One region of the Embleya sp. NPDC025285 genome, then DNA from elsewhere that is predicted to be linked to it. Evidence: riboswitches for the same ligand, from Rfam matches in the RefSeq annotation. Region 1 holds a riboswitch; the other holds the start of a gene.
What was found. A riboswitch is a leader RNA that binds a small molecule or an ion and turns the genes downstream of it on or off. The one in region 1 is predicted to bind glycine.

Region 1 (11,815 bases):
GCCGACCGTGGCGTGCGCAGCGCCCGCCCCGTGGGCTGGCGCTGGCTCATGTGGTCCGGCGACGTGGTCGTCGGCGGCATCGAGGTCCGCCCCGGTCCGTCCGGCCACGGCGTGGGCCGATTCGTCGAGGGCCCGTTCACGGTCGCCACCGCACCGGCCGCCGCGGCGGCCCGCGCGCTCCCGCAGACCCTGCTCCGCCGGGACGAGGCACGGCTGCTGAACGTGCCGGGGATGTACATGGTGGCGCTGTGGTTGGCGGACGAGGCGGGCGGGGTCGACCTGCTCATCCCGCTCGCGCCGGCGCCGTGCGGCGTGCAGGCGCTGCGCGGATACACCGCGGCCGAACTGGCCGAGGTGTTGGCCGCGCGCACCCGCCGGCCGGCCGCCGTGGGGGCTCCGGACAGCTGATCACACCCCGGAGTTCACACGTGTGGTCACATCTTGGACGCAGTCGGGTGAGAACGGCGAGAAGTCCTGCGCGAGGCGCTTTCGAGGCGGAGACTGTGAGCTGCCGGGCAAGGCTGCCCGACGCGCTCCGCGCAGAGACACCGAGAAGGTACGAGGATGTGCCAGCACCGACCGCATTGCCCGCCGGCGGACAGTCCCGATCGTGAGGCCGCCGCCGTTGTGGCCGCCCATTTCGAACAGGGATGGAGCCTGCTCTGCAACGGCGTCGTCCTGTTCGAGGACACGGGCGAACTGCTGCCGGACGGACGCACCATCGCCCCGCACCGACCCCCTGTGGGGTTGGTTTCGGCGGCCTGATCCGTTCGCACGGCCCTGACGAGCCGGAGGTCACCTCGGAGCGACCTCCGGCTCTCGCCTGCCCGGGGTCGGTCGGGCCGCCGTCCCGGTACAGTCCGAGCGGCAGCACGCAGCGAAACGATGTTGGCGCGACGACTCGGAGTTCCATCCCCATGGGCACTGGCGGCACCCCTCGGCCCGGTCGCCCGCGTGATCCGCGTACCGACGAACTGATCCTGTCCGCGACCCGCGAGCTGATCGCCGAGCAGGGGTACAACCGGGTCAGCATCGACGCGGTCGCGCGCCGGGCCGGGGTCACCCGGCCGACCGTGTACCGCCGCTGGCCGTCGAAGGCGCACTTGGTGCACGAGGCGGTCTATCCGGCCCGGGAAATGAGCTTCCGGCCGCTGCCGCACGAGGACTTCGCGACCGGTGTGCTGCGCTTCGCCGAGGCCGCGCTGGAGTCCTTCCGCCGCCCGGAGACGGCGGGCGCGGTGCCGGGGCTGCTCGCCGAGTACCGCGACCAGCCCGAGCTCAAGGAACTGCTCGTGGCCAGGATGGACCCGGTCCGGGCGATCTTCCGGGCCTTCGTGGCGGACGCGATCGCGCGCGGCCAGGCCCGCCCGGACGTGGACGCCGATCTGCTCTTCGAGTCGCTCAGCGGCGCGCTGATGTTCGGCGTGCTGGGCAGCGACCTGGCCGCCAAGCCCGGTTTCGCCGCGTCGGTTGCCCATCTGCTGACGCACGGCGCGGCCCGCCCCTGATCGAAACGCGTTCGATCGGGAACGGGCCGCGCGGCCGAGGTCAGTTGTTGCCGTATGCCTCGATCGGCGGGCACGAGCAGACCAGGTTGCGGTCGCCCTGGGCGCCGTCGATCCGGCGCACCGGCGGCCAGTACTTCTCGGCCGGCACCACACCGGCCGGGAAGACCGCCTCCTCGCGGGTGTAGGCGTGCGTCCACTCGCCCGCGAGCAGCGCGGCGGTGTGCGGCGCGTTGCCGAGCGGGTTGTCGTCGGCGGGCAGCGCACCGGACGCGACCCGGTCGATCTCGCCCTTGATCGCGATCATCGCGTCGCAGAACCGGTCGATCTCCCGCAGGTTCTCGCTCTCGGTCGGCTCGATCATCAGCGTGCCGGGCACCGGGAAGGACATCGTCGGCGCGTGGAAGCCGTAGTCGATCAGCCGCTTCGCCACGTCGTCGACGCTGACGCCGGTGGCCTTGGTGATCCCCCGCACGTCGATGATGCACTCGTGCGCTACCAGGCCGTTCGGGCCGGTGTAGAGCACCGGGAAGTGCGGTGCGAGCCGCTTGGCGATGTAGTTGGCGCCCAGTACCGCGACCTGGGTGGCCTCCTTGAGGCCCTCCGGGCCCATCAGGCGCAGGTAGGTCCACGGGATCGGCAGGATCGCCGCCGAGCCCCACGGGGCGGCGGAGATCGGCCCCACGCCGGTCTCCGGGCCCGCGGTGGGCTGGAGCGGGTGGTTGGGCAGGTACGGCGCCAGGTGCGCGCGCACCGCGACCGGCCCCACGCCCGGACCGCCGCCGCCGTGCGGGATGCAGAAGGTCTTGTGCAGGTTCAGGTGCGACACGTCCGCGCCGATCGCGCCGCCCGGCTGGGCCAGCCCGACCAGCGCGTTCAGGTTCGCGCCGTCCACGTACACCTGGCCGCCGGCCTCGTGCACCGCCGCGCACACCTGCTCGATGCCCTCCTCGAACACGCCGTGCGTGGACGGGTAGGTCACCATCAGCACGGCGAGCGTGTCCCGGTGCCGCTCGATCTTGTCGTGCAGGTCGGCCAGGTCCACGTCGCCGTTCTCGCCGGTCTTGACCACCACGACGCGCATGCCCGCCATCACCGCGCTGGCCGCGTTGGTGCCGTGCGCGGAGGAGGGGATCAGACACACGTCGCGGGCGGTGTCACCGTTGGCGTGGTGGTAGGCGCGGACCGCGAGCAGGCCCGCGAGTTCGCCCTGCGAACCGGCGTTGGGCTGGAGCGAGACCTTGGCGTAGCCGGTGATCCGGGCCAGCGAGTCGGCGAGCCCGTCGATCAGCTCCAGGTAGCCCGCGACCTGGTCGACCGGCGCGAACGGGTGCAGGTTCGCGAACTCGGGCCAGGTGATCGGCTCCATCTCGACCGTGGCGTTGAGCTTCATCGTGCACGAGCCGAGCGGGATCATCCCCCGGTCCAGCGCGTAGTCCTTGTCCGCGAGCCGCTTGAGGTAGCGCAGCATGTCGGTCTCGGAGCGGTGCGTGTGAAAGACCGGGTGGGTCAGGAACTCGGTGTCGCGCAGCAGCGCCGTCGGCAGCGCGTCGGCGGTGTCCGCGTCCAGCGCGGCCACGTCACCGGTGACCCCGAACGCGCCCCAGACCCCCTCGACATGCGCCCGCAGCGTGGTCTCGTCGCAGGTGATCGCGACGTGGTCGGCGTCCACCGGGCGCAGGTTGATCCCGGCGGCGCGGGCCGCGGCGAGCACGTCCGCCGCCCGGCCCGGCACCCGCGCGGTGATCGTGTCGAAGAAGTCGCCGTGTACGACCTCGACGCCGCCCGCGCGCAGTCCGGCCGCGAGCACGGCCGCATACCGGTGCGTGCGGCGCGCGATCGAGGTGAGCCCGTCCGGCCCGTGGTAGACCGCGTACATGCCCGCCATCACGGCCAGCAGGACCTGCGCGGTGCAGATGTTGCTGGTCGCCTTCTCCCGGCGGATGTGCTGCTCGCGGGTCTGCAGCGCGAGTCGGTAGGCGGGCGCGCCGTCGGCGTCCACGGACACCCCGACCAACCGGCCCGGCATGCTGCGGGTGAGCTTCTCGCGGACCGCCAGGTAGCCCGCGTGCGGGCCGCCGAAGGCCATCGGCACGCCGAACCGCTGGCTGGTGCCCACCGCGATGTCGGCGCCCATCGCGCCGGGCGCGCGCAGCACGGTGAGCGCGAGCAGGTCGGCGGCGACCGCCACCAGCGCGCCCTGCGCGTGCGCGGCCTCGATCACCGGGGTCAGGTCGCGGACCCGGCCGTCGGCACCGGGGTACTGCAGCAGCACGCCGAAGCAGCCGCCCTCGGGCAGCCCCCGCGCGGTGTCGGCGACCACGACCTCGATGCCCAGCGCTTCGGCGCGGGTACGCACCACCGCGATCGTCTGCGGCAGCGTGGCCGCGTCCACCACGAACACGTCGCTCTTGGCCCGCCCGGCCCGGCGGGCCAGGGTCATCGCCTCGGCGGCGGCGGTGGCCTCGTCCAGCAGCGAGGCACCCGCCACGTCCAGGCCGGTCAGGTCGGTGACCACGGTCTGGAAGTTGAGCAGCGCCTCCAGCCGGCCCTGCGAGATCTCCGGCTGGTAGGGCGTGTAGGCGGTGTACCAGGCCGGGTTCTCCAGCACGTTGCGGGTGATCACCGGCGGAGTGAAGGTGCCGTGGTAGCCGAGCCCGATCATCGAGGTCAGCACGCTGTTGCGGGAGGCCAGCTCGCGCAGCTCGGCGAGCACCTCGGCCTCGCTGCGCGCGGCGGGCAGCTCGAAGCCCTCCAGCGCGCGGATCGCGGCGGGCACCGCCGCGTCGGTCAGCTCGTCCAGGGATCCGTAGCCGATCGCGGCGAGCATCTTCGCCTGCTCGTCGGTGTCCGGACCGATGTGCCGGCCGGTGAACGGCGACGCGGCCTCCAAGCCGGTCAACGAGCCGGGGCCGGAGGGGAGTACGGCGTGAGCACGCGGGGCAGGGGTGCGCGGGGTCATCGCGAAAGGCCTCCTGGATCGCTCCTGGACGGACACGCGGGTCGCGCGTCCACCGGCCTCCCCCTCTGTCATCTGTACCTGAGAGCTTCACCGCGCCCGGGAGGACCGGTTGGACCGGTTCCCGCGGGCGCGGTTTGCACCGTCGGCGAGGATCCGACCCGGCTCGGCGAGCCATCCGCGGATCCTGCTTTCCAGAGTGCCCACGACCACGCGGTACGGGTGCCTGAGAGATTCCGGGGAGGAGTTGCTCCTTCGGCGCCTCGTGTGCACGACACGAGGACTCTCCCGCGCGAACGTAATGGGCGGCTTCAACGGTATCAGCGTGACACCCACCAGGGGCTTCGCACTAGGCGTACGTCACAGTGGTCGTGGTGTAGCCCAGGGAGCGCATCATGCCCTGGAGCATACCGGTGGTGTTCCGTTCCGCGCGCTCCACCAGTCCGGCGGTCTTCGCCGCGTCGTCGATCTTCTTGGTGGCCAGCACGTAGAGCTGCTGCTGATCGCCGGGATTACTGGAGAAGAAGTCGCCGAAGCGGTCGAACAGGCCCTTGTCCTGGGCGATCACGTGGCTGTTCTTCTGGTCGAGCGCGGCGGGCGCGAGCCGCGCGTGCGGGAGTTTGATGGTCACGCTCTTGTTGTCCGGAGAGGTCTGGATCGCGTCCTGGCCGATCCCGCCGAACTCCACGAAACCACCCACCTGGCCGACGCCGACGAACAGCGTGCGTTGGCCTCGGACCGCGTCCGGCAGGAACTTCGCGTCCTTCTCCAGGTCGACCACGACCTGGAAGGTGCCGCTGACCGCCTCGTAGCGGCTGAGATCCTGCACGGCCTTGAGCATCACCGGTCCGCTGTGGTCCTTGGTGGTCTCGCCGAACGGATTGAACTTGCCGGGCAGCAGGTTGACCAAGCCGACCAGCACCAGGGCCAGCACGATGAAGCCGACCAGGAGTGTGACCAGGAAGGCCGGCAGGCCGAGCCTGCGGCGAACCGATCGGAAGGCACCCTGCCCTCGCGCCGGCCGCTCTTTGACATCAGTCATTGTGAGGACACCCCCGAGGAGTCGTCTGCCCGGCGCCTGCCCCGGATCGCCCCGGCTATCCCCCGTCGGCGGCGGGCAGCGGAATCGGTTCCCCCGGTTGCAGCGCGGGATCGGTGATCGCGAACGTGCGCACCCGGCCCGGTTTTCCACCCGGCACCTCGAACCGCACGGTGACCCGCCCGACGCCGCTGCCCTGCACCCAGCCGGGCCCGAACTCCTCGTGCACCACGTCCTGACCGGGCGACCACGAGACCCGCTCCGGGGCGGCCGGTACCGGCACCTCCCGGTCTCCCTCCGCGCCATCCTCGTCCTGCTCGTCCGGCTCGGCGGGCTCCGGCTCGGCCGCGCCGAACAGGTCCTGCTGGGCGAAGTCGGCCAGCCCGCCGACACCCACCCCCAGCAGCCGCACGCCGCCCGTGACGTCCACCTGCGCGGCCAACCGGCGGATCGTCTCGCGCACCACCCCCGGGTCGTCGGTGGGCCCGCGCAGCGTCTCCGAGCGGGTCAGCGTGCTGAAGTCGTAGCGGCGCAGCTTGAGCACTATCGTGCGCCCGGAGCGCCCGGCGGCGCGCAGCCGCTCCACGCACCGGATCGAGAGCCGGTCCAGCTCCCGGGTGATGCGCTCGCGGTCGACCAGGTCGGTGGGGAAGGTGTCCTCCACGGACACCGATTTCGCGTCCCGGTCGGCGACCACCGGGCGCGCGTCCAGCCCGGCGGCCAGTACGTGCAGGCCGTGTCCGTGCGCCTGGCCGAGCAGCCGGACCAGTTCGCTCTCGTCGACCGCGGCCAGGTCGGCCACGGTGTCCAGGCCGGCCCGGCGCAGCACGTCGCCGGTGGCCGGGCCGACCCCGGGCAGCGCGCGCACCGGCAGCGGGTCGAGCATCGCCCGCTCGGTTCCGGGCACGACCACGCACAACCCGTCGGGCTTGTCCGCCTCGGAGGCGATCTTGGCCAGCAGCTTGGAGGTGGCCGCGCCGACCGAGCAGGTGAGCCCGGTGGCCGCGTGTATGTCCGCGCGCAGGCGTACCGCGATCTCGGTGACCCGCTCGGTGTCCAGCGTGCCGCCGTGCGGGCCCGCCTCCAGGTCGACGAACGCCTCGTCCAGGCTGAGCGGCTCCACCAGCGGCGACAGCCGGTGCAGCAGTTCCATCACGGTGTCGCTGACCTGGCGATACAGCGCGAAGCGCGGGCTGAGGAAGGCGGCGTTGGGGCAGCGCCGGCGGGCCTCGCCGATCGACATCGCCGAGCGCACGCCGAACACCCGGGCCTCGTAGGAGGCGGTGGCCACCACGCCGCGCGCGCCGATGCCGCCGACGATGACCGCCTTGCCGGCCAGGCTGGGCTTCGCGACCTGCTCCACCGACGCGTAGAACGCGTCCATGTCGAGGTGGAGGATGCCGGGGGCATGTCTCACACCGGGCAATGATGACGCACGGGTCCGACAGAACGCGCGTTCAACCGCTCAGGGCGCGTCGGATCTCGTCGCTTTCCGGGCCTTTCACCCGCGGATCCGGCTTCAGCACGATCTGCCCGGCCGCCTTGATCGCGGCGAGCGTCTCGCGACCGGTTCCGTACACGGTGGGCCCGATGTGGCCCCACGCGAAGGACTCGTCCGGGACGCCGTACGCGGATATCCCGGCGGCCCGGCACAGGCCGAGCGCACGGCGCAGATGGAAGCTCTGGGTGACCACGATGACCCGGTCGATCCCGTAGACGCGTTTGGCGCGGATGCAGGACTCCCAGGTGGAGAATCCCGATTCGTCGGTCACGATCCGGTGCTGCGGGATTCCCCGGTCCGCGAGGTAGCGCCGCATCACCCTGGTCTCGTCGTAGCGGTTGTCCCCGCCGTCACCGCTGACCAGGATCACCCGGGTCTTGCCGGCCCGGTACAACGCGAGCGCGACGTCGAGCCGGCGGGCCAGCAGATCGGACGGCCGGTCCCCGTGCACGCCCGCGCCGAGCACCATCGTGACGTCCTCGTGCGGCACGTCGGCCACCGTGCGGACCCGGTTCCCGGCGTACAGATGCAGCCCCGTGATCGGGGTCAGCCCGGCGACGGCGAGCAGGACGGCGGCCTGATAGCCGCGCCGTTGGGCCCGCCGCGAGCGCGGCAGGGTCGGCCGACGAAGGATCACGTCCATGGGGACGTCCTGCCCGGCGAACCGGTTCCCACCCTCCCCCGGGCGGCTCAGACCGCTTTGTCCCTGCGTCTGCGTGCCAGTTCGTCACCCGGATGAACCTGCGTGATCGGTTCTCCCGTGCCGGTGTGCTCGCCCTGGAGCTGCGCGAGCGAGCCCTCCACCTCGCGCCACACCGCCCCCACGGCGATCCCGAAGACCCCCTGACCACCCTGGACCAGGTCGATCACCTCGTCGTACGACGTGCACTCGTACACGCTGGCACCGTCGCTCATCAGGGTCATCCCGGCCAGGTCGCCGATTCCGCGTCCGCGCAGGTGGGCCACCGCGATCCGGATGTTCTGCAGCGAGACACCGGTGTCCAGGAGCCGCTTGACGATCTTCAGCACCAGGATGTCGCGGAAGCCGTACAACCGCTGCGTGCCCGAGCCGTGGGCCGGGCGGACCGTGGGCTCGACCAGGCCGGTGCGGGCCCAGTAGTCGAGTTGGCGATAGGTGATGCCGGCCGCCGCGCACGCCGTCGGGCCCCGGTAACCGACGTCCTCCGACGGGGTGCCGGGCGGCGTGACGTCCTGCCGCCGGGGGCCCGCACCGGGGTCGGTCGCCGGCAGAGGACGTGCCGTGCGGGCGCGTTCCGCCGCCGTGATGTCGCCGGTGCTGCTCACGCCGACCTCCCTTTCGTCTCCCCACGCCCGAGTACGGCGCGGAGAGTCTCTTTCAGTCCCGGGCCGCAGGCGGCGAGGTGCAACGCGCAGGGGTCATCCCGGAACTGTCGATTTCGACGGTAGGCAGTCACCAACAGCGCGTCAACGACCGGGCCGTTCGGCACGCCGAGTGACGCTGCTCGCACGAGTGGTTTGAACCGGTTGCCCAGGGGTAGGTCTGGCCGCTTTGCCTCTGATCGAAGCGGATCGAGCCGGATCGGGCGTGATCGACGGCGCGCCGGCGCACCCGGGGCGGAGCCGACCGGTCCCGGACGCGAAAAAACCGCCGCCCGCTACCGCCTCGCCGGGAGCGGCGGGCGGGACGGTCGGCGGTTCCGGACGTGCACCCGGCCGCGGCGGGCCGACTATTGGCTCGTGGTGCCGAAGTCCTCGGGCGAGATGTCGTTCAGGAACTCCCTGAACTTCTCGATCTCGTCCTCCTGCTCGTTGGGGATCACGATGCCCGCCTCGTCCAGGACCGCGTCGCTGCCGACGATCGACGTCCCGGTTCGCAGCGCGAGCGCGATCGCGTCCGACGGGCGCGCGCTGACCTCCACGCCGCCGGAGAAGACCAGCTCGGCGTAGAACACGCCCTCGCGCAGGTCGGTGATCCGGATCTGGGTCAATTCCTGCCCCAACGCCTCCAGCACGTCCCGGAAGAGATCGTGCGTCAGAGGACGCGCGGGTACCACGCCCTGTTGGGCGAACGCGATGGCCGTCGCCTCTACCGGGCCGATCCAGATGGGGAGATAACGATCGCCCCCCGTCTCCCGTAGGAGCACGATCGGCTGGTTAGAGGGCATCTCCACCCGGACGCCCACAACCTCTAGCTCGTTCACATCGCCACACTAGCGCGCTCGGCTGTCGGTCACCGATCCCCGGGGGCCGAATAGGTCGGGGATTCGTCGTTTTTTCTTCGTGATCCGGTGTTCACGTCACGGTCCGCCTCGCGGCCCGATCGGCGCCCGTCGCGGGCGGCGTGGGTCAGCGGCCCAGGCGGGGCGCGAGCGCGGTGGTGACCAGGACGGTGTGCAGGCGCGAGGTGAGCGCGAGCAGGTCGCGTACGGTCTCCTCGGCGCCCGCCTTCGCGCGGGCGCCCCGGCGGTGCAGGAGCGGCGCGACGATCTGTTCCACCAGGGCGGCCTCACGGTCCGCGGCGGCCTTGGTCTGCCGCAGGTGGCGCGGCTCCACGCCATAGCGGCCCAGCGCGGCCACCAGCCGGGCCACCACCAGCGCGTCGCCGTCGTAGACCACCGCCTGCTCGCCGTCGCCGCCGGCGCCGGGTCGTGGACGGCGCGGCTGGATCAGGCCGAATTCCTCCAGCCGGGCCAGGTCCGTGTCCTGGATGCCGGCCGCGGCGATCAGGCCCGGCCGGTCGAGCAGCACCGTGGTGCCCTCCCGACCGGCCGAGTCCGGATCGCCTTCGGCGTCCTGCGCTCGTGCGGATTCGGCCGGGGTCGGGCCGGCCGGTTCGAGCCCGCGATCCATCGCGTCCAGTTGATCCTTGATCACCCGGAGCGGCAGGTAACGGTCGCGCTGCACCCGCAGCACGTAGCGCAGTCGTTCGATGTCGGCGGGGCCGAACTTGCGATAGCCCGACGGGCTCCGCTGCGGCTCGATGAGCCCTTCCGCCTCGAGGAACCGGATCTTGGAGATGCTGATGTCCGGGAACTCGGGACGCAGCAGGGTCAACACCCCGCCGATGCTCAAGGAGACCGATCCGGCCGCCGCCGGACTCACCCGATCTGCCCTTGGCGGCTGGGGAAGAAGACCAGTCGGTACTTGCCGATCTGTACCTCGTCGCCCGGCGCCAACGGAACCTCGTCGATCCGCTCGCGGCCCACGTAGGTGCCGTTCAGGCTGCCCACGTCGGCGACCGCGAAGCCGCCGGGGGTGCGGCGGAACTCGGCGTGCTTGCGCGACACCGTGACGTCGTCGAGGAAGATGTCGCTCTGCGGATGCCGACCGGCCGTGGTGCGGTCCGAGTCGAGCAGGAAGCGACTGCCGGAGTTGGGGCCCCGGCGCACCACGAGCAGCGCGGTTCCCGGCGGCAGCGCGTCCACCGCGGCCTGCGCCTCGGGGGTGAGGATCTCGCGGGGCGCGGGTTCCGCGTCCAGCGCCTCGATGCCGCTGATCGAGATGGTCGAGGTCTGCTCGGACGCGCGCTCGGCGCCCGCGCCCAGCCGAGCGCCGCAGTTGGAGCAGAACCGGCCGCCGGGCGGATTGTGATGCCCGCAGGCGCCGCACACCACCACGTCGGCCTCCTGACCCGTGCCGGTCGCACCTCGACCTTCGGTCGAGAGTTGCCCGAAACTTATGCGCGCCGTGTGTTCCTGGTCAACAGCGACATGCCCGGCGGTCGCGTCGGACTCGCCCAGGTGCGGAGCGGGTGCGGGGGGTGAGCCGGCGGACGCCCCGTACGGGGTGCCCGGGGGCATCGTCGGCGGGGCGGCCGGCGGGTTGCCGGACCTCCCCGCATCGGCAGCCGGCGCGTCGCCGGAGCGACGGGAACGACCGAACAATTTCGCGAACAACTTCACGGGCGAACCTCCCCGAGAGAACCTGGCCCGCCCGTGGGGCAGGAGGAGTGGGTCGTGGTGATGGACTGCCTACCGCTTCGCCGGGCCGTCAGGAGCCAAGGCTGTTCTGATAGGCGGCCGCGTCCAAGAGCGCGGCCGGTGCGGCGGGATCGTCGAGGCGTACCTCGAACATCCAACCGTCGCCGTAGGGATCGGAGTTGACCAACTCCGGTGCACCGTCGAGCACGTCGTTGACGGTGGTCACGACGCCGTCGAGCGGCGCGAAGAGGTCGCTGACACTCTTGGTCGATTCCAGTTCGCCGCAGGGCTGTCCGGCCACGACGCGGGTGCCGACCGGCGGCAGCGTGACGTAGACGATGTCACCGAGCGCGTCCTGCGCGAATTCGGTGATGCCGATCCGCACCGTCCCGGAGATCTCTTCCATGACGCGCACCCATTCGTGCTCCGTCGTGTACGCGAGATCTGCGGGATACATGCGGACAGCCTGCCCTTCTTGCCTGATGAGTGTGCACCGACGGCGACCGGCGGACTGATTCTGTCAGGTGTGCTCACCCGTTACCGGCGCCCGGTGCCGAGCGAGCGTAACCAGGCTTGTTCGCAGGCCGCAAGGCGTCGATCAGCACCTCCTGCGAGGGGGTGACAATGGCCCCCGCCTGCTTCTTCTCCAGGGTCTTGACGACACCCCCGGGGATGTTCAACGCGGGCTGGAGATCCTGCGGATTGCCGATCACCTTGAACACGTACGGCGGCAGCACTTTGGTGCCGTCGATCACGATGTCGCCGGGCGGCGTGCCGTTGAACCAGGTGCCGGCCACCACGCGCACGTCGTTGATCTGGATCACCTCGGCGCCCGCCGCGCGCAGTTCCTGGAGCGTGTCCAGCAGCACGTCACCGCTGACCGTGCGCTGCGGATCGGTGATGGTCAGG
Region 2 (11,815 bases), on a different contig from region 1:
CTGACCGCCCGGCTGATCCGCCTGCGGCGCGCGCATCCGGTGTTGTGCCGGCGGGCCTTCTACTCGGGCCGCCCGGTCGCGCCGGACGGGCTGCGCGATCTCGCCTGGTTCACCCCCGGCGGGCGGGAGATGACCCGCAAGGACTGGTTCGCGCCGACCGCGACGCTGGGCATGTACCTGTCCGGCCTGGACATCGACCGCCGGGGACCGCGCGGCGAACGCATCGTGGACGACAGCTTCCTGTTCATCCTGCACGCGTCCTCGCAGCCGATGCGGTTCACGCTGCCGGACGAGCCGTGGGCGCACAGCTACGAGGTGGTCCTGGACACGGCGCTGGAGGGCGACCCGATGGCGCGGTACAGCGAGCCGGTCGCGGGGGGCAGCGGACTGCGACTGGCGGGGCGGTCGGCCATGTTGTTGCGGGTCGAGCACGCGGTGTGGGCACCCACGTAGCGGGGCGCGAGCGCGGGCGCGGGTCCCGGGTGAACCCGCCGTACGCTCACGTAGGGTGGTGGTACTCACTCGGCAGCCGCCCGTTCGGTATCTGCTCGCCCGGCATCTCCTCGAAGCGAAGGACCGCGCACCATGACGTCCCCGACGCCGATCCTGGTCACCGCCCCGAACTTCCGTGACGCGGGTGGGCATGCCACCGCGGACGGCCGCAAGGTGCGCACGGGGCTCGTGTACCGCTCCGACGGCCTCGGCGAGGTGGACACCGCGGACGCCGCGACGCTGCTGCGGCTGGGCATCGGCCTGGTGATCGACCTGCGTTCGGACACCGAGCGCGACCGCGAGCCGGACCGGGTGCCGCAGGGCGCGGAGCTGTTGATCGCGGACGTGATGGGGCGGCAGAACGACGAGCTGTTCGGCGAGGTGTTCGCCGACCCGGATCGCGCGGGCGAACTGCTCGGCGGCACCGCCGGGCGCGAGCTGATGTGCGAGGTGTATCGACGGTTCGTGACCACCGAGGGCGCCCGGGCCGCCTACCGCGAGGTGTTCGCGCGGATGGCGGCCGTCGACGTGCCGACGGTGTTCCACTGCTCGCAGGGCAAGGACCGCACCGGGTGGACCTCGGCGGTGCTGCTCACCCTGCTCGGAGTGCCCCGGGCGACCGTGTTCGAGGACTACCTGGCCAGCACCGAGCACCTCAAGGACAAGAACGGCGAGATCCTGCGGCACATCGCCGAGCGCGGCTTCGACCCCGCGCATCTCAAGCCGGTCTTCGATGTGCACGAGGACTACCTGAACACGGCGTTCTCGACGGCGGAGGAGCTGTACGGGTCGGTCGAGGGCTATGTGCGGGACGGCCTGGGGGTGACCGACGCGCAGGTCGCGCGGTTGCGTGAGCGGTTGTCGACGGACTGAGGTCTTCGACGGACCGGGCATCCGCCGGCGCGTCCGGGGGTGGGCCGGATCGGTCGCCACCCCCGGCGACGGGTGGGGTCAGCCGCGCGGCGGGCCCCACGGGGGCGGCGGGGGCTGGTGGTATCCGGGCTGCTGCCGCCAGGCCGGGTGTTGTTGCGAGTGGGGCCCCTGTGGCGGGGTGGGCGGGAACGGCCCCTGTTGGAAGAGGCCCTGCGGCTGCGGAGTTTGCTGCCACGGGTTGGCCTGGCTCGGGAACGGCGGCATCGGCGGCATGATCGGATCGGGCCTGCGGGTGGGGTGCGGTCCGCCGCGGAAGGTGACGCCGTAGCGGCTGCGAACCCGGCGGATCTCCCACAACGACATGACGGTGATGGTGACCGGGCCACCCAGCGTGCCGACCAGCCGCACGCCGACCGGCAGCGCGCCCTTGCCGCCGTCGTCGCCGAGGTCGATCAGCGCGCCACACCACGACAGCCAGGGCGCGATCACCGCGGGCAGCAGCGGGTGCCCGTCCACGGCGCGGAACAGGTGTTGCGGGATCGCGCGCACGGCGAGGATCCAAAAGCGCAGCACCCACAGCGACACGGCCAGGCCGAGCGCCGTGATGAAGAACGAGGCCACGCTGGCGCCGGCGTTGACCCCCTTGGACCCGTACGCCAGCGCGGTCAGGCCGCCGAGCGTGGCCACCGAGACGAGCACGAACAGCGCGAGCGAACGCAGCGGCAACATCAGGCTCTTGCGCGTCTCGGTGCGTACGTCCGCGCGGGTCAGGGCGACGATGATGGCCACCGCGATCGGGCACGCGATGATCGCGACGAACACGGACGCGACGAAGCTGGTCATCAGGCCCTGGGCGGCGTCCTCGCCGCCGCCGTAGGTGGCCGCGATCCACACCAGCACGCCCAGGCCGAGCCAGGACCGGATCACGCGCACCCGCTCCAGGGTCACGTCGCGCCCGATCAGCCGGTAGTCGGGCACGAAGTAGCGCTCGGCGACCCGCTTGGGCAGCGGAATCCAACCGAAGGCGAACATCGGCTTCCGGTCTACTCCGGGGGATCCGGGCGGGTGGAAGGACTGCGTCACAAGTGCGCCTTTCTGGACGACGCGCCCCCGTACAGGCGCCGACACGCCCCGATGGTAGGGGGTGTCGGCATCGCCCAGAGCCTGCACCACGACCCGCAACGCGTCCACGATCGGCCGGCTTTCCCTCGCCGAACCACCCGCCGGCGCCATGATCAGGCCGAACGCCAGGCCCTCGCCGAGGAGTTGCCCACCGATCCCGCCGCACCGGGGATGACGCCCGAATGTGGGCGCCTCAGGCTCGTTATTTCCTCATTTCCTCGACCAGTCCTTTTGTGGGAGTTCGGCGCGGCCCTGGGGGGTTTCGGGGTTGGCGCGCAGGAGGATGGCGGTGGGGGTGACGTTCTTGGGGAGGTCGAACCAGAGGTCCTCGACCAGGGTGTCGGAGGCGCCGAGGGTGAACTCGCGGAGTTGGCGCTTGATCTCCATCGATTCCAGGTCCATGGCCAGTTGGGTGCCGTCGGGCAGGACCAGGCGCTGCTCCAGGTTGGCGATCTGCACCGTGGCCAGCGAGTTGTTGGCGATGGAGACCTTGACCCGGCACAACCGGCCCTGGGCGAAGTGTTCGGCGTGGGTGCCGGTGATCCACTCGATGCCGCAGGTGAGCCCCTGAGCGGTGAGCGTGGCCGGACCGCTGAGCACGGCCGGCGCCTTGACCGGTATCTCCCCCTCGCGCATCGTCATCTTCAGCGGCTTGTCCTGCTCCGGCCAGTACAACGCCGCCACGCCCGCGGCTGCCGCCGCGCCGAGCATCAGCCCGAGTACGAACCCGATCGAGATCCACTGCCGGATCCGCCGCCGCACCCAGAGGTGCCCGACCACCTCGCCGCGTAACTCCCCGACCTTGCGTCCCACCACACCCATCCGTCGCCCCCATCACCAGACCGGAGCCCGCATCGTATGGGCGTGCTCGGGGGTGTGACGAGGGTGGTGGTGGGTCGGGTGTGATCGATCAGGGTCGCGGCGGGGCGGGTGGTGCGGGGGCGGGTGGGGTGGTGAACCGGAGCCCGCATCGTGTGGGGGTGTGCTCGGGGGCCTGACGCGCGAGTGGGGTGGGGGTGGGGGGCGGGTTTTTCGGTCGGGGCGGTGGGTTGGAGCCCGCGTCGTGGCGCCGTGTTCGGGGGCCGGCGAGGGTGGCGGTGGGTCAGGTGTGATCGATCAGGGTCGCGGCGGCGCGGGCGATGGCGGAGTCGAGTGGGGCGAGCGGGGTGGGGATCGGGTTCTCGGTCGGGGCGATGTACCAGACCAGCGGGCCGCTCTCGCCGCGCGCGGGCGGGAAGGTGACCCAGGCGCCCAGGCCGTGTCGGCTCGGGCCGCGCTGGTCGCGCAGGCGCGTGCGGGCCGGGGAGGTGACCGGGACCAGGAAGCCCATCTTGGCGCAGCGCCGGTCGTGGATCACCGGGCCGACCCGAACTCCCGCCGCGCGCAACTGCTTCACCGCCTCGCGCCCCAGCCGCGCGTCGACCTCGATCACGTCGAAGGTCTGGCCGGCGGCGACCAGGCGTGGAGCGTACGGGTTGCCGGTCGGGTCGGACGAGTGGTTCGGCGAGTCGTTCATGGGACTGCACCTTCATCGGGTCGTGGCGGACCCCCGCGGCTCCATCCCAACGCGCCGAACCCGATCACGCGGGCCACACTCACGAGTTGATGCGGTTCCGTCACCTGTTCGGCCCACCCGCGGCCGAAACCGCGCAACCGGACGCGGGAAGCGGTTGGGTGAACGGCCGCGGGGCCGGCAGGGGATCGCCCTGCCGGCCCCGCGGCCGTGCTCGTGAACCTGACGCCGTGAGGTCGTGGGTCAGAGGTTCGGGTACAGCGGGTGCTTCTTCGCCAGGGCCGTGACGCGCGTGGCCAGGGCCGCCCTGCGGGCGTCGTCGAAGCCGGGGAGGAGGGCCTCGGCGATGATGTCGGAGACCTCCTCGAAGTCCGCCTTGTCGAAGCCGCGGGTGGCCAGCGCCGGCGTGCCGATCCGCAGACCGGAGGTGACCATCGCCGGGCGCGGGTCGAACGGGACCGCGTTGCGGTTGACCGTGATGCCGATCTCGTGCAGTCGGTCCTCGCCCTGCTGACCGTTGAGCTCCGAGTCGCGCAGGTCGACCAGGACCAGGTGCACGTCGGTGCCGCCGGTGAGCACGGTGATGCCCGCGTCGGTGACGTCCTTGCGGGTGAGCCGGTCGGCGAGGATGGCCGAGCCCTCCAGGGTGCGCCGCTGGCGGTCCTTGAAGTCGTCGGAGGCGGCGACCTTGAAGGCCACCGCCTTGGCCGCGATCACGTGCTCCAGGGGGCCGCCCTGCTGGCCCGGGAAGACCGCAGAGTTGATCTTCTTGGCGTACTCCGCCTTGGACAGGATGACGCCGCCGCGCGGGCCGCCCAAGGTCTTGTGCGTCGTGGTGGTGACCACGTCCGCGTAGGGCACGGGGCTGGGGTGCAGACCCGCGGCGACCAGGCCCGCGAAGTGCGCCATGTCCACCATGAGGTAGGCACCGACCTCGTCGGCGATCCGGCGGAACTCGGCGAAGTCGAGCTGCCGCGGGTAGGCCGACCAGCCCGCGATGATCATCTTCGGCCGGTGCTCCTTGGCCAGGCGCTCGACCTCCTCCATGTCGACCCGGTGGGCCTTCTCGTCGACGTGGTAGGCGACCACGTTGTAGAGCTTGCCGGAGAAGTTGATCCGCATGCCGTGGGTGAGGTGGCCGCCGTGGGCCAGGTCCAGGCCCAGGATCGTGTCGCCGGGGGTGAGCAGCGCGAACATCGCGGCGGCGTTCGCGGACGCGCCCGAGTGCGGCTGCACGTTGGCGGCCTCGGCGCCGAAGAGCTCCTTGACCCGGTCGATGGCGAGCTGCTCGACGACGTCGACGTGCTCGCAGCCGCCGTAGTAGCGCCGGCCGGGGTAGCCCTCGGCGTACTTGTTGGTCAGGACGGAACCCTGCGCCTCCAGCACCGCCACGGGGGCGAAGTTCTCGGAGGCGATCATCTCCAGGGTGTTCTGCTGGCGGTGCAGCTCGTCGGTGACGGCGGCGGCGACCTGCGGGTCCACCTCGCTCAGCGGACGGTCCAGGATCGTCACGGTTGTCAGCTCCTCGATCGGGTCGATCTCGATCATTCGCCGCAGAACGCGGCGTATTCGTCGGCCGACAGCAGGCCCTCGGCCTCGCCGTCGATGCGCACCTTGAACAACCAGCCCGTCCCGAAGGGGTCGGAGTTCACGAGGGCGGGGTCCTCGGCGACCGCGTCGTTGATCTCGACGACCTCGCCGGAGACCGGCGCGTACATGTCGCTGACCGACTTCGTGGACTCCAACTCGCCACACGGCTCACCGGCGACGACCGCTTGGCCGACCTCGGGAAGCTGGACGAACACCACGTCGCCGAGCGCGTCGGCCGCGTGCTGGGTGATGCCGACGAGGGCGGGGGAGGCCGCCTCGTCGAGCCACTCGTGTTCCTTGCTGTAGCGCAGGTGCTGGGGTGCGTGCACGGGTCCATTCTCCATTCGAATGCGGAGGGTCTGTCCCTCAGGTGTTTTTGTGATGGTTTGTTCCGGTCGGCGGGTCGGCCGACCTCAGCCCCGCTTGTAGAACGGCAGTGCGACCACCTCGACCGGCTCGGCCTTGCCGCGGATGTCCACGGCCAGGCGTGTGCCCGGTTCGGCCCGGTCCGTGCTCACGTACGCCATCGCGATCGGCACGCCGAGCGTGGGCGAGGGTGCGCCGGAGGTGACCTCGCCGACCTTCTCGCCGGTCTCCGCGTCCACCACCGGGTAGCCCGCACGCGGGACCCGCTTGCCCGGCGAGGTGAGACCGACCAGCGTGCGGCGCACGTCCTCCTGCGCGGCGGCCAGCGCGTCGCGCCCGACGAAGTCCTCGGGCTTGTCCAGCCGGACCACCCGGCCCAGGTTGGCCTCGTACGGGGTGGTGTCCCGGGTCAACTCGTGGCCGTACAGCGGCATGCCCGCCTCCAGGCGCAGCGTGTCGCGGCAGGACAGGCCGGCCGGCACCAGGCCGTGCGGCTTGCCGGCGGTCAGCAGGGCCTCCCACAGCGCGACCGCGTCGCCGGGCGCGGCGAACAGCTCGAAGCCGTCCTCGCCGGTGTAGCCGGTGCGCGCGAGCAGTACGGGCACGCCGGCGACCTCGGTGCGCAGGATCGCGTAGTACTTGAGCGCGGGCAGGTCGGCGTCGGTGAGCGAGCCGACGATCGCGGTCGACGTGGGGCCCTGCACGGCGAGCAGCGTGTACTCCTCGGACGCGTCGCGCACGGTGGCGTCGAACTTCTCCGAGCGGTACGCCAGGCTGCCCGCGACCACGTCGGCGTTGGACGCGTTGGCCACCACCACGAAGTGCTCGTCGCCCAGCCGGTAGACGATCAGGTCGTCGACGATGCCGCCCTCTTCGGTGCAGATCATCGTGTACCGGGCGCGGTCGATCCCGATCTTCGACACGAAACCGACCAGGGCGTGGTCGAGCGCGCGGGCGGCGTCCGGGCCGGTGACCTCGATCTCGCCCATGTGGGTGAGGTCGAACAGACCGGCCGTGGTGCGCACCGCGGTGTGCTCGTCGCGCTCGCTCCCGTACCGGAGCGGCATCCGCCAACCGGCGAAGTCGGTCATCGTGGCCCCGAGCGCGTCGTGCACGGCGTCGAGCGGGGTCCGGCGGTCGGTGGTCATGCGAAGGCTCCTTCGAGGGGGCGCCGGCGGGAACACGCCAAGGGCGCGGGCCGGTCGCGGGCATGGCGAACGGCCGCGCGCTCGGCCGGCGCGGAAGGTGACGGGTACTGCGGCGAATACGACAACAAAGGGGGCTCCCTGCCACGGCTTTCAGCCCTTTTCGACCAGAGTCGGTCGAAAAGTGGGGTGCCCTCCCCTTCTGTCATCGGAACCTGAGAGCTTCATCGCGTCGAACTCGCGATTTGCACCGTGGGTGAACCACACCTGCGGTGTGGTTGCTTTCCAGAAGTGCCTGACCCATGCGGTATCGGTGCCTGAGAGATTCCGGGGAGGAGTTGCTCCTTCGGCGCCCCGCTCGTGGGCGAGGACTCTTCCGCGTGGGGTCGACGGCCGTTATGAGGTTGTGCCCGGCATGCTAGCGCGTGACGTCAATCCCCCGCCGGGACCGGGACCTCGCCGGGACCGGGCCCCGCGGAGTCCGAGGGATCACCGGGACGCGCGCGCACCCATGGGTGCGACACCATGCGCAGGGCATGACGGTTGTGACAAGGGGAGGACTCGTGGAGACGGACTCGGCGGGGGCGCATACCGGCGCCGCGACGGGCGGCGTGTTGACCCCCCGGTCCGTGCACGACCTCCGGGAGGAGCGTGATCGGGCGGGGGAGGGGATCGGCGACCGGATCGTGGACGTCCTGGCCTATCCGGCATCGTGCGTGCTCGTGGTCACCGGCCTGCCGGGAGCCGGCAAGAGCACGCTGCTCGCGCGCGTGGTCACGCCCGGGGCCGGGGTCGCCGTCCTGGACGCCGATCTGGTCCGGGCCCGCTGGGCGGTACGGGCGGGGCGGATCCCCTACCGGATCTACCGGCCGCTGGTGCGGCTCTCCCACTACGGCGAGGTGGCCCGGGCACTGCGCGGCCCCGGTGCGGTGGTCGTGCACGACAGCGGCCGCAACCCGATCCTGCGCCGGGTGCTGGTGCTCGCGGCCCGTCGGCGCGGCAGCTCCGCGCACGCGCTGCTCCTGGACGTGACCGCCCGACAGGCGCTTTCCGGCCAGCGCGAACGCGGGCGCGGGGTGTCCACACCGGTGTTCGCCCGACACCACCGCGAATGGCGCGAGTTGCTCGGCCGGCTGTCGCCGTGGCTGGACGCGGGACCCACCCTGGCTTCGGCTCCGGGCGGCTTCACCTCGTGCGTGCTGCTCGACCGATCGGCCGCCGGGCACCTGGGCCGGATCGTTTTCGCAGACCCCGTACCGGGACAGTCCCGGCGACGGCAATCGGGCGAGAAGTAAACTGCGGCGGACACCAGAGGAGCACCACCATGCCGTTCCCGGCCAATCCCGTGGAGAGCGCGCTCGTCGCGGCGATGCGCGATCCGTCCCGGGCCGAGGCCCTCTTCGAGGCTTTGGCCGAGGCGGACGTATGGGTGCCGCTGCCCGAGGGCGGCAACCCGGCCGACAGCGAACTGACCCTGCCCACCACCGAGATCGACGGCCGGCCGTACGTCCCGGTGTTCTCCTCGGAGGAGGAGTTCCGGCGGATCGCCGGACCGATGGCGTGCACCGTCGCGCCGATGCGCGAGTTCGCCCGCGGCATGCCGCCGCACGTGGGCATCGCGGTCAACCCCGGCGGCGAGGTGGGCATCCCGATCCCGCCGCCCGGCGTGCTGGAGCTGGCCCGACCGCCCGGCTCGGGCCCGCGCGGCGCGCGCGTGCGGCTGTACGAGCCGGAGCAGGAGCCGATGGACTTCCTGATCGCGGCCGCCGCCGAGTTCACCCACGTACCGGTCGTGCTCAGTGCCCGCCGCGGCCTGGGCGTGATCGAGAACGACCCGCCGTGCCTGTTCATCGGCGTCGAGTTGGACCGCTGGCAGGAGGAGGACCGACTGGCCGCGGTCGGCGCCCTGGAGCGCGCGCTCGGCCGGGCCCCGTGTCCCTGGCCGGTGAACGTGGTGCTCCTGGACGTGGCACAGGATCCTGTGGGGGACTGGATGCTGGAGCGGACCCAGCCGTTCTACCTGCGCGTCGACCAGCGCTGAGCCCGCGTCGGACAGCGCGACATCGGCACATCGGTGCATCGGTACATCGGTTCGGATTCGGGGAGGACGTCGTGAACCAGGTCGAGCAGGCCTTGAGCCAGGTGGCACCCGGGCGTTACGACGCCTACGAGCGGTTGCTCGAAGCGCTCACCGGCGCCCACGTGTGGATGTTGTTGTGGCAGGGGCAACCGGGCAGTCCGGACGCGCAGTACGGGAACATGGACGTGGCCGGGTGGCGCTACGCCCCGGCGTTCACGTCCGAGGAACAGCTGCGTCTCAGTGGCTGGGACCGCTCGTTCGAGGTCTGTCCGGTCACCGAGATCGCGTCCTCGCTGTACACCGACCGCTGGGGCCTGTGGCTGAATCCGCACGCCCAGGGCGGCGGCGTCGGCGTGCCCTATCTCGACCTGCGGCGCATCGTCGGCGGCCTGGACCGGTTGATGGCCGGACCGCTGGAGGTCGGCGAACCCACGTTGTGGGACCCGGCGTTCTACGCGCTGCTCGGCGGCCAACTGTTCCAGACCCAGGTCGTGCGCGCCGCCCACCGGGCCTGGGTGCGACCCGCGGTCGGACCCGAACGCCTCGTGATCGGGCTGCGCCTGACGGACAATCAGCCCGCCACGATGCAGCGGATGCGGGACGCGATGGCCCGCGCCTCGGCCGCGGCGCCGGCCGGACTCACTTTGTCCTCGGTCGCGTTGGACGACCCGTTCGATCCGGTGGCCGCGTGGATGCGCGACCACACGCGCCCCTTCATCGGCATCGACATGCTCGACGAGGCCGCCCGCGACACGCGGTGATCGACGATCGGCACACAGTGGCGATCGCGGGCAACAGGCACTGATGCCCCCAAAAAACTGACGTCACGTCATCAACCGCTGCCTTGTTGTGATTTCGTGACCGATCTACGCGGATCAACCAGTGAATCGTGTCGACGTAATCACGGTTCAGTAAAGGTATTCCGCGACCCCTGTTGGTGACCCGCGTCACGGAGGAGTCTCACCCGGACGACAGATCCCGAAGATCATCGGGATCGCAATGCCGGGTACGGCGACGGGATCGGCGATCCCGAGCCGCCGTCGCATCCGTGAGCGGGGAGGGTCGATCCATGACGGCACCGATCGAGACCACCGGTGTGGCCCGAGAGGCGCACCCCGAAGCGATCGCCGAATCCTCCGGCGTACGCATCGAGGGTCGTTCCCTGGGTCAGATCGCGTGGGCCCGATTCCGTCGCGACAAGGTCGCGATGGCCGGTGGCGTGGTGATCGTCTTCATGGTACTCGTAGCGATCTTCGCACCCTTGATCACCTCGGTCATCGGCGGGGACCCCACCGAGTACCACGACGACCTGCTCGACCCGGTGCTGAACATCCCCAACGGCAGCTTCGGCGGCGCCAGTTGGGACCACCCCCTGGGACTGGAACCGGTCAACGGCCGGGACATCTTCTCGCGCATCGTCTACGGCGCCCGGATCTCGATGCTGGTGGCCTTCCTGGCCACGCTCCTGTCCGTGGTGATCGGCGTCGTACTGGGCACCGCCGCGGGCTACTTCGGCGGCTGGGTCGACGCGCTGATCAGCCGCGCCATGGACGTCTTCCTGGCCTTCCCGCTGCTCCTGTTCGCGATCGCGATCGGCAGCAGCCTCCAGGGCGAGGCGTTCGGCCTCAAGGGCGACACACTCCGGGTCACCGTCCTGATCTTCGTGATCGGGTTCTTCAGCTGGCCCTACATCGCCCGCATCGTGCGCGGCCAGACGTTGTCGCTGCGCGAACGCGAGTTCGTCGAGGCGGCGCGCAGCCTCGGGGCCACCGACCGGCACATCATCTTCAAGGAACTGATGCCGAACCTGGTCGGCCCGATCCTGGTGTACGCCACGCTGCTCATTCCCACGAACATCCTGTTCGAGGCCGCCCTTTCTTTCCTCGGGGTCGGCGTACAGGAACCCACCGCCTCGTGGGGCGGCATGCTCGCGCGCGCCGTCCCGCGGTACGAGGACGCCCCGATGTTCATGGTCGTCCCCGGAGTCACGATCTTCATCACCGTGCTCGCGTTCAACCTGCTCGGCGACGGGCTTCGAGACGCCCTGGACCCACGCAGCCGCTGAATATCCGGCAAGTCCCCACGAGGAGGCACGACCAGCGATGAAACACCCGGTAACTCGCAGGCGCAGGGCCCAGGCGCTGATCGGCATCGTTGCGGTCACCGCGTTGGCCGCAACCGCGTGTGGCGGTGGTGGCGGCGGCTCGAAGAAGAAGTACTCGCCGAGCAACAAGGCCATCACCGAGGTCGTCAACCAGTCGACCAAGAAGGGCGGCACGCTCAAGCTGGTCAGCTCGGACAAGTTCGACTCGCTCGACCCGGGCGACATGTACTACGCCTCGGCCTGGAACTTCTCCCGGCTGATGGCCCGTCCGCTGCTGACCTTCAGGCCCGCCCCGGGCAACGCGAGCTACGAGTTCGCGCCGGACCTGGCCACCGAGGTGGGCAAGACCGACGACGGCGGCAAGACCTGGACGTACCACCTGCGCAAGGGCGTCAAGTACGAGGACGGCACCGAGGTCAAGGCCGCGGACGTCAAGTACGCGGTGGAGCGGACCTTCGACAAGGAGATCCTGCCCAACGGCCCGGCGTACTTCACCCAGTACCTGGACCCGGACGGCACCTACAAGGGCC

Region 2: another riboswitch for glycine. It lies ahead of gcvT (glycine cleavage system aminomethyltransferase GcvT); the one in region 1 lies ahead of gcvP (aminomethyl-transferring glycine dehydrogenase).

What each region holds. Positions count from the first base shown of each region.
Region 1 covers NZ_JBVHLU010000025.1:110,060-121,874, forward strand. The annotation lists gene ACZ4FV_RS19190 (hypothetical protein) at 1-408, shown strand, start outside; gene ACZ4FV_RS19195 (DUF5999 family protein) at 565-765, shown strand; gene ACZ4FV_RS19200 (TetR/AcrR family transcriptional regulator) at 918-1,508, shown strand; gene gcvP (aminomethyl-transferring glycine dehydrogenase) at 1,549-4,467, opposite strand; glycine riboswitch at 4,529-4,666, opposite strand; glycine riboswitch at 4,669-4,765, opposite strand; gene ACZ4FV_RS19210 (DUF4230 domain-containing protein) at 4,814-5,506, opposite strand; gene ACZ4FV_RS19215 (DNA polymerase IV) at 5,562-6,920, opposite strand; gene ACZ4FV_RS19220 (SanA/YdcF family protein) at 6,961-7,647, opposite strand; gene ACZ4FV_RS19225 (MerR family transcriptional regulator) at 7,695-8,309, opposite strand; gene ACZ4FV_RS19230 (bifunctional nuclease family protein) at 8,714-9,187, opposite strand; gene ftsR (transcriptional regulator FtsR) at 9,333-10,058, opposite strand; gene ACZ4FV_RS19240 (FHA domain-containing protein) at 10,085-10,603, opposite strand; gene gcvH (glycine cleavage system protein GcvH) at 10,977-11,363, opposite strand; gene ACZ4FV_RS19250 (DUF881 domain-containing protein) at 11,437-11,815, opposite strand, start outside.
Region 2 covers NZ_JBVHLU010000121.1:1,941-13,755, forward strand. The annotation lists gene glgX (glycogen debranching protein GlgX) at 1-453, shown strand, start outside; gene ACZ4FV_RS44835 (tyrosine-protein phosphatase) at 586-1,365, shown strand; gene ACZ4FV_RS44840 (hypothetical protein) at 1,444-2,397, opposite strand; gene ACZ4FV_RS44845 (hypothetical protein) at 2,698-3,309, opposite strand; gene ACZ4FV_RS44850 (bifunctional DNA primase/polymerase) at 3,590-4,003, opposite strand; gene glyA (serine hydroxymethyltransferase) at 4,244-5,548, opposite strand; gene gcvH (glycine cleavage system protein GcvH) at 5,545-5,919, opposite strand; gene gcvT (glycine cleavage system aminomethyltransferase GcvT) at 6,004-7,104, opposite strand; glycine riboswitch at 7,294-7,396, opposite strand; glycine riboswitch at 7,397-7,490, opposite strand; gene ACZ4FV_RS44870 (AAA family ATPase) at 7,665-8,396, shown strand; gene ACZ4FV_RS44875 (enhanced serine sensitivity protein SseB) at 8,426-9,142, shown strand; gene ACZ4FV_RS44880 (enhanced serine sensitivity protein SseB C-terminal domain-containing protein) at 9,214-9,942, shown strand; gene ACZ4FV_RS44885 (ABC transporter permease) at 10,251-11,246, shown strand; gene ACZ4FV_RS44890 (ABC transporter substrate-binding protein) at 11,284-11,815, shown strand, end outside.